DNA from 2 places in the Solibacillus daqui genome. Region 1 is predicted to be linked to the other one. Evidence: riboswitches for the same ligand, from Rfam matches in the RefSeq annotation. Region 1 holds a riboswitch; the other holds the start of a gene.
What was found. Region 1 has a riboswitch for FMN ahead of ribE (riboflavin synthase). Riboswitches for the same ligand answer to the same signal wherever they lie in the genome.

Region 1 (4,440 bases):
CTACTATAAAACTAAAGTTTGTTTTTATTACTAAGCTTTTAAATGGAGTGTGTAGAATCGAACATTGTAATTGAAATAAAGTCTATTTTCGTCTAAGAATATTTTTATTTTGAGACAATCAAAATCGCTAATTTTTATTTGCAGAGATAACGTTTGATCCAAAATACAATACTGTAAACAGCGACATATTTTATTCTTCCCCGCCGCCTCGCGTTAGCGCAAGCGGCAGCATTGTCCTCTTTTAACTAAATTCACACGCAACATTTTAGTTTGGCGGGCCTTGCATGCGGCATTAAAGACAGTAGTATGGACACGTACCACGTGGTCATAATGCTGTCATGCCGTGCCCGCCGAAAATAAGTAACACTATACTTAATCCATTTTTTAGAAGTGAATTTTCTCATTATGAGAAAAAATAAAAAAGGATGAGCAGTATTACTACTCATCCCCCAAAAAATTATTTAAACAGTTGATTTAAATTGGCCATTTCAATTGCTGAAATCGCGCTGTCATACCCCTTGTTACCGGCTTTCGTACCAGCTCGTTCAATAGCTTGTTCTATATTTTCTGTCGTCACAATGCCGAAAATAATTGGTACTCCTGTATCTAAAGACACTTTTGCAATACCTTTTGCGGCTTCATTACACACATAATCATAATGCGTTGTTGCCCCACGAATGACCGTTCCTAAACCAATTACTGCATCATATTGTTTAGTTTCTGCCATTTTTTTCGCGATAAATGGTACCTCAAACGCACCTGGTACCCATGCGATATCAATATTTTCTTCGTTTACATCATGACGCTTTAATCCATCTAATGCACCCGATAAAAGTTTATCATTAATAAATTCATTAAAACGTCCTACAACGATTCCAATTTTAAGTTGTGTTCCAATTAATTGTGCTTCAAAAATTTTACCCATTATGCTGCTCCTTTTTAAACAAGTGATAGTTTTACGTAGTGTGTTAATTGTTCGATTGAAATTAGTTTCATATCCCATTTCGCTGCCAATTGTTCTAGTTGTGGCAGTCTTGCCATTGTGCCGTCTTCGTTTAAAATTTCACAAATAACTGCCACTTCAGCACTCTTACAAAGTTTTGCTAAGTCAACTGCAGCCTCTGTATGACCACGACGCACAACAACTCCACCTTCTTTTGCAATTAGCGGGAAAATATGACCTGGTCTTTTAAAATCCTCTGCCGTATTCGTTCCATCCAATAACGCATGGATTGTATCAGAACGTTCAAATGCGCTAATACCAGTTGTCGTTGTTTTGTAATCAATACTTACGGTAAAAGCCGTACCATGATGATCAGTATTCGCTTCAACCATTGGTGTAAGTGCAAATTTGTCAGCAATTTTTGTACTAATCGGTGTACAAATTAACCCTCGACCATGCATAGCCATGAAATTAATATTTTCAGGTGTCGCATGTTCGCCTAACATAATAAAATCTCCCTCATTTTCACGATTTTCATCATCGACAACAATGATAATATCGCCTTTTTTAAGCGCATGGATTGCTTCTTCTACTGTATGCATTTGTCCCTCTCCTTAAAATCCATTTCTTTTTAGGAAATCGCGTGTCACATTGGATGATTTAGCTTGCACATGCTGTTTCACATATTTACCAAGCAAATCCGTTTCCACATTGACTTGCTCCCCGACCTTTTTCATTCCTAGTACGGATTGATGACTTGTATGAGGGATGAGGGATACAGTTAGCATATTTTTTTGAAGTGCAAAAATCGTTAAACTTGTGCCATCAAGTGTAATTGATCCTTTCACAATACAGTTTTCAAGTAAACCATCTGCTACTGTTAGGTCTACATAGATCGCATTTGAAATTGTTTTTTTACTTTTGATCGTTGCAATACCATCGACATGGCCGCTTACAAAATGCCCGCCAAATCGGCCATTAGCATGCATTGCTCGCTCTAAATTTACAGGCATACCTTTTTGTAATGAAGTTAAATTTGTTGCATGAAACGTTTCTGGCATAACATCTGCATAAAAGCGGTCGCTTGAAAACTGTGTAACGGTTAAGCACACACCATTCACCGCAATGCTATCTCCTAACTGCACATCACTTAACACCTTAGTTGCCTTAATCTCTAGCTGCATCGCATCGGTACCCATATTTATTTTTTCGATGGTTCCGATTTCTTCAATGATTCCTGTAAACAACCTACTCACCTCATATCAATTATCTTGAACATAAAAAACCCCGTACGAAATGCGTCGGAGTTTGATGAGAGGTAAAATTGGCATCGTCAAATAAGACTTCTGATTGTATTTTTTCAAAAATCTCGCACAATGCTTCCTTCTCCCATCCAGACTATACTGTCGGCTTTGGATTCGCACCAAATCCTGCACACACAAAGTGGCTCGCGGGCTTAGAGATACCTCATCACCGCCGATTGGGAATTTCACCCGACCCCGAAGGAAATGTATTAAAATTGTGAAATAAAAAAATCCCTATACTCAGGGTACAGGGATTGAATACATAGCCAAATAAGCCTCATTTTTACGTTAAAAAATGATGCGTAAATTTTACCCACCCTAAAATCGGTGTGGCAAAAAAGCTTTTTGAAAGTATTACATTTTCAAAAAGTGCTACGATTCCTTCTCCCATCCAGACTATACTGTCGGCTTTGGATTTACACCAAATCCTGCACACACAAAGGTGGCTCGCGGGCTTAGAGTTACCTCATCACCGCCGATTGGGAATTTCACCCGACCCCGAAGGAATTTATTTAATTTCGTATGTTATTGTAACATATCTTTTGAAAAAGAAAAGATTTTATTAATAATATTGCCTTTTTTATTTTCAGATTGTTCATAAAATTGGACAACATTTATAGTATAATAGCACTTCTATTGTCTATTACAAAATTTTACACAAGGAGAACATTCGATGGAAAATTGGGATGTATACGATCAACACCGCAACAAAACAGGCAAAATCATTACAAGAGGTAGTGAAATGGCGGACGATGAATTTCATGTCGTTGTGCACGTATGTATCTTTAACAATCAAGGTGAGATGTTAATTCAGCAGCGCCAACCATTTAAAGTGGGCTGGCCAAACTATTGGGATGTTTCATGTGGAGGTAGTGCGATCACTGGGGACACGAGCCAACAAGCTGCCGCGCGTGAGCTATTTGAGGAACTTGGAATTTGGTACAATTTCGAAGAGATGCGCCCACAGCTGACAATTAATTTTGAACGTGGCTTTGATGATTATTATTTAATTGAGCATGAAGTAAATTTAACAGAACTTGTCCTTCAGCCAGAGGAAGTACAAGCTGTGAAATGGGCATCAAAGGATGAGATATTACAAATGATGCAGGAAGAAACATTCATTCCGTTTTATGAGCATTTTATTCATTTGCTTTTTGATATGCGCCATCAATATGGAACTTTAACAAAAATCTCGTTCAAGTAATTGCTGAACGAGTTTTTGATTTGAGTACTGTTATTGTTTTTGAAATTTTTCATCAAGTAGCAATTGATAGGATTGCTCCAAAAATCCATCGAACGGGAATTCTTTATTCTGTATTTTCTTCAGTAATCGTTCTTTCGCTTGTATAGCTTGCTCATTTCCCACCGTATTTAAGTACTTTTACTTCTAAGGGCTTTCTCATATTATTTCACCTTTCGATGTAGTATTGGGAAAAGTATCGTTTAGTATTGGCTGTGTAATCGTATTATTTTTCCAATCATCGTAAATGGCTGCATACAACATAGAATCAGAAATTGTTCCATCTTCGTTTTCCCAAGCATTTCGTAAATAGCCTTCCTTGACAAAATTGCCCTTTATGAAGCACTTTTGCATTGCAATATTATCTGCTCTTGTATAAGCTTCAATTCGAATTTTCTCGAGTTCACCAAACAAATAATCTTGAAGCCACTGTAATACTTTTACACCAATTCCCTTACCTCGCACGTTTTCGATAAGACGAATATCGAATAGTGGAATTGAATCATCGATATCATCTATTACAAGTATCCCAACTTTTTGTTGCTCAGAAATAATCCAAAATGTCTCTCTTCCATCGCTATAATAGCCTTTTTCTGCGGCATTTCGAATCGATTGTCTCTCAAGCCTAGCGTTCGCATGATATGGCCAATCATTCGAACACAGTAGCTCTACTAAATCCTCAATTTCCGACTTAAATTTTTGAATATTCATTCATTTTAACCCCTTTACAAATCGTAACGAGAAATAGAAACGGCGGTTATGTAATTAAAAAATTCCGACAATTCGATTTATTGTATTGCAACGAAACACTATATTTAACTAAAAAATATGTAACTAATACATTACCTTATCTTTTATTTCATCCGAGGATTATTACTTTACCTTTGTTGCTAGTATTGCAGATGAAGTTGGTGTTAGGTAAATTTCTGTTGCTATTAATCCACTATGATTTA
Region 2 (4,440 bases), 1.2 Mb from region 1:
CGATGTTTTTAACTTTTTGTATTATATTGTGAAAAACCGCACAGCTGCTGAAGATCTTTCTCATGAAGTTTATATAAGAGTATTGAATGCCTATGACCGATTTGAAGGGAAAAGCAGCGAAAAAACCTGGCTATTTTCCATTGCGAAAAATGTTGCAATTGATTACTTCCGAAAAAAGCAGGTTCGGGATAAACATGCATTTACCGCATTTGATTGGGAGACAGAGCAGCTCGTATCACATAGCCCATCACCAGAACAGTTTGTAGAGTTAAGTGATCAGCTTAGGCAATTACTAGAAGCGTTAGAACAATGTACAGGTGATCAAAAAATGGTCATTATTATGCGCTTTATGCAAGAATTGTCGATTCAGGAGACTGCCGAAATTTTAGGGTGGACTCAAGGGAAAGTAAAAACAACGCAGCACCGGGCATTAAAAAATTTACGTTTAATATTGGAGCAGCAAGATGGAAAGGGGGGCGATTCATTATGAACAAGGAGCAATGGGATGATGAGAATTTAGAAAACCTTTTCAAACAAGCGCCGAAAGTAAATGATCTTCGAACAAAAGATGTAGTACTACAGCGTTTAATTGATGAAGGCGCATTTGATGAAAAACCGCCTCAATTACAAAAAGTAGCACAAAAAAGAATTCGCTGGACACCATTAATTGCCTCGATTGCGTCATTATTTATTTTAGTATTAATAGGTTCACAATTTATAGGGAACAACTCGATTTCAATGGAAAACAGTGCGCGTGATGAAGGAGAAAAGGAATCAACTAGTGACGCTATGGAAGCAAAAATGGCTGACCAATCTGAGGAATCTTCATTGATGACAACGCGTGCTTTTGTAAATGCGACGACACAACAAACACTTGTATACGAATCGCAATTAGAAGGTGTTACATTATTTGAAATGGGCTTATCAGTTGGTACAGAAAGTATTCCAGTAAGTTTTTTAATCCCAAATGATATCGTTTTAAATAAAGTAGGCACAGATCATCCAACGAATTTGCAATTGTATGAAACATTTGCATCGAAAATAGATGAAACAGCTTTAGGCTTTAGTGAGTATCACCCATTTAAAGGAACATTTCATGAACAAGAGGACGGAATAATTCATACATTACCTGATGGACATAATTATGATGCAAGTTCAGCAAACATTTCAAATTATACCGGAGCATTAATCAATACGTTTGGAGATGCTTATAAGGAAGTACAGCTTGAAAATGAACAAGGTGAACCTTTATTTTTCAATCATTTGGGTAATTTGACAGAGCCAATTCAATTACAAGGTGAACAAAGACAATACAATTATTTTGTCTATCAGAAACAAGATGGCTCATATTATTTAAGCCCAAATTTCCATACGAGCTTTTCAACAGTTGAAGAAGCATTAAACAATATGGCAGTTGAATCAAATGATCTATATCAATCAGCCATTTTACCTGATGTGACATTTAATACAGAAGTAAAAGATAATATTGTAACGATTACATTCGATCAGCCGCTTGATTTAGAACAATTTGAGCCAACAGCAGCGATGCGTATGATTGAAGGAATGCTATTAACGGCAGCAAGTTTCGATAAACAAATTAAATTTGAACATATTGTACAAGATAATTGGAGTGGTTTTGACTTCACAAAGCCTTTAGAGAAGCCAATAGGAGCGAATATCGTTTTATATAACTTTTAACTTGATTCAGCAGGGTCTAAATCCTCGACTGAATTGTGGTACGAAGGCTAAAAGCGTCACGTCCTGTGCTAACGCCTTCGTGATCAACTTCGTGTTGACCTAATGCCCCTTGCGGATGTCACAGATTTTTTTAGAAGTGTTTTTCAAGCGTGCTAAAAAAAATCTGGAGGTAATTACGTCGGATCGTAATGAATCTAATCAAATAAATTTACTCGGAATTGTAAGCAAAGGTCTTTACAATTCCGTTTTTTATTTTATAATAGTAATTGTAGTAAAGTTATTCGTACTTTACGAACAAATTTCATATTGATTCATCTTCGGGGCAGGGTGTAATTCCCGACCGGCGGTAATAAAAGTGTCAACTTCTGACCATTTACTTGGAGGACGTTGCGTCAAAGCTTTTTCAGCCCGCGAGCCACAATTTGTGTGCAGGATTTGGTGAGATTCCAAAGCCGACAGTATAGTCTGGATGGGAGAAGGTGAAGGTACGGTCGTCATTTTATGAAAATGTCGCTTGTTCGTAGTGCCAATTTTTTCTTATGCAAATTGTGGGATATTTTTTGCATACACGAAATTGGTCTCATACTACAACAATGCGAATAGACCCTTTATTTAAGTGTGCCTATTTCTCCCTTATGCTTGTTTGTGCATAAGGGTTTTTTCGTGGAATGAAGTGAATCGTCCTTTCTTCTTGCGAGACTGAATCAGCAAAGAGGAGAGATTGCAAATGCAAAAAAGAAGTTTAAAGTTACGCTCGTTCGTAACGATTGCGATGCTTAGTGGGGTATCATTCATATTGATGTTATTAAATTTCCCGCTACCATGGTTCCCGGTGTTTTTACAAATTGATTTCAGTGATGTGCCAGCATTAATTGCGGCTATTACAATGGGGCCGGTTGCCGGTATTATGGTCGAGCTAGTAAAAAACGTACTAGATTGGATTTATACAGGAGCGCCAGAGGGTATACCAGTAGGACATATGGCGAACTTTGCGACAGGTGTATTATTCATTTTACCAGCGTACTTCATTTATAAAAAATTCCCTTCAGTAAAAGGGTTAATGTCAGGTCTAGTTGTTTCGACAGTAGTAATGTCACTAGGTATGGCGGTATTAAACTATGTAGCATTTTTACCACTTTACACGTATTTACTAGGCTTTGAATATAATATGTATGAAACTGTTGTCTTAGGGATTTTACCGTTTAACATTGTCAAAGGTGTGATAATGTTAGTCGTGGTAACAATGCTCTATCGTACAATGCGTGTGTGGATTGAAAATCAACGTAAACAATATTCACTTTAAATAATTTATAACAAGCTATAGAGATGCAGTGTTTTGCTGTATTCTATAGCTTTTTTGTATTTTTTATTACATAAAAGGGGGATAATATTCTAGGATACGCGGTTAAGAATAACTATTCGCTATTGTATTCGACGTAATAGCCTGTTATCATAATGACTATTGTTGTAAAAATCAATATATTTCGTTTATTAGACAACGTAGAAAACATCATGGGAGCGAATGAAATGGAGAAAAAAATACCATTTTCAACATACGCAGTGATCGGAACGATGCTGTTCGGTATGTTTTTTGGGGCGGGTAATTTAATTTTCCCAATCCAAATGGGGCAGTTAGCTGGGACAAACTATTGGTTTGCGCTAACAGGCTTTTTAGTAACGGCGATTGGATTGCCATTTTTAGGGATATTGGCGATTGGCTTATCGGGAAGTAATGGACTACGTGATTTAGGGAGTAAGGTTCATCCGATTTTTGGGCTAGTCTTTGCCTTGGCATTATATTTAACAATTGGGCCATTCTTTGCGATTCCGCGTACTGCAACTGTACCGTTTGTAGTAGGGTTTGAGCCGTTTATTGATCCAGCACAAACGAAAATTTGGCTAGCGGTATTTAGTTTTGTGTTCTTTGCGATTGTGTTTTATTTTTCGTTAAATCCGGCGAAAATTATGGACATTATCGGAAAATATTTAACGCCAGCATTTTTAATTTTCCTATTTATTTTAATTGGTATCAGTTTATTTTCACCGATGGGTAGTTTTGTTGAGCCTACGGGTAGCTATATTAACGAAGCGTTTATGACGGGCTTTAAAGAGGGTTACAATACGATGGACGCCCTTGCGTCATTGGCATTTGGGATAATTGTTATTAATGCGATTAAACGGACTGGTATTACAGATAAAAAAGAAATTGCAAAAGCAACGTGGAAATCAGGAATTTTTGCGATGGCTTTAATGATGCTTATTTATGGGCTAATTGCTTATATGGGTGCATCTAGTGTGACATTGATCGGTACGTTTGATAATGGCGGACAAATTTTCGCTGCAGTTGCGGATCATTATTTTGGTTCTTATGGGGCGATTTTATTAGCGGTTATTATTGTGCTAGCATGTTTAAAGACGAGCATCGGGCTAATTACATCTTGTAGTGAGTTTTTCCATGAGGTGTTCCCGAAAATTAGCTATAAAGTATTTGTAATTGTACTATGTGTGGTGTCATTTACAATTGCGAACTTTGGATTAACAAACATTATTACATATGCGATTCCGGTATTATTGTTCTTATATCCATTAGCGATTGTGTTGATTATTTTAGCGTTAGCAGGGCCTTTGTTTCACTATAAGCAGCCGATATTTGCGGTTGCGATGTTATTTACCTTCTTTATTAGTATAATTGATGGTTATAATGCATTAGTGGCGAGTGTGCCTGCATTTGAAGTTAGCTTT

Region 2: another riboswitch for FMN. It lies ahead of O7776_RS05765 (ECF transporter S component); the one in region 1 lies ahead of ribE (riboflavin synthase).

Annotation. Positions count from the first base shown of each region.
Region 1 covers NZ_CP114887.1:2,421,707-2,426,146, forward strand. Annotated here, with positions in the region: gene ribH (6,7-dimethyl-8-ribityllumazine synthase) at 458-925, opposite strand; partial or broken gene ribB (3,4-dihydroxy-2-butanone-4-phosphate synthase) at 961-1,545, opposite strand; gene ribE (riboflavin synthase) at 1,558-2,190, opposite strand; FMN riboswitch at 2,321-2,454, opposite strand; FMN riboswitch at 2,623-2,757, opposite strand; gene O7776_RS11775 (NUDIX hydrolase) at 2,921-3,451, shown strand; gene O7776_RS11780 (GNAT family N-acetyltransferase) at 3,647-4,198, opposite strand; gene O7776_RS11785 (O-methyltransferase) at 4,361-4,440, opposite strand, start outside.
Region 2 covers NZ_CP114887.1:1,220,855-1,225,294, forward strand. Annotated here, with positions in the region: gene O7776_RS05755 (RNA polymerase sigma factor SigX) at 1-490, shown strand, start outside; gene O7776_RS05760 (hypothetical protein) at 487-1,698, shown strand; FMN riboswitch at 2,008-2,183, shown strand; gene O7776_RS05765 (ECF transporter S component) at 2,426-3,001, shown strand; gene brnQ (branched-chain amino acid transport system II carrier protein) at 3,226-4,440, shown strand, end outside.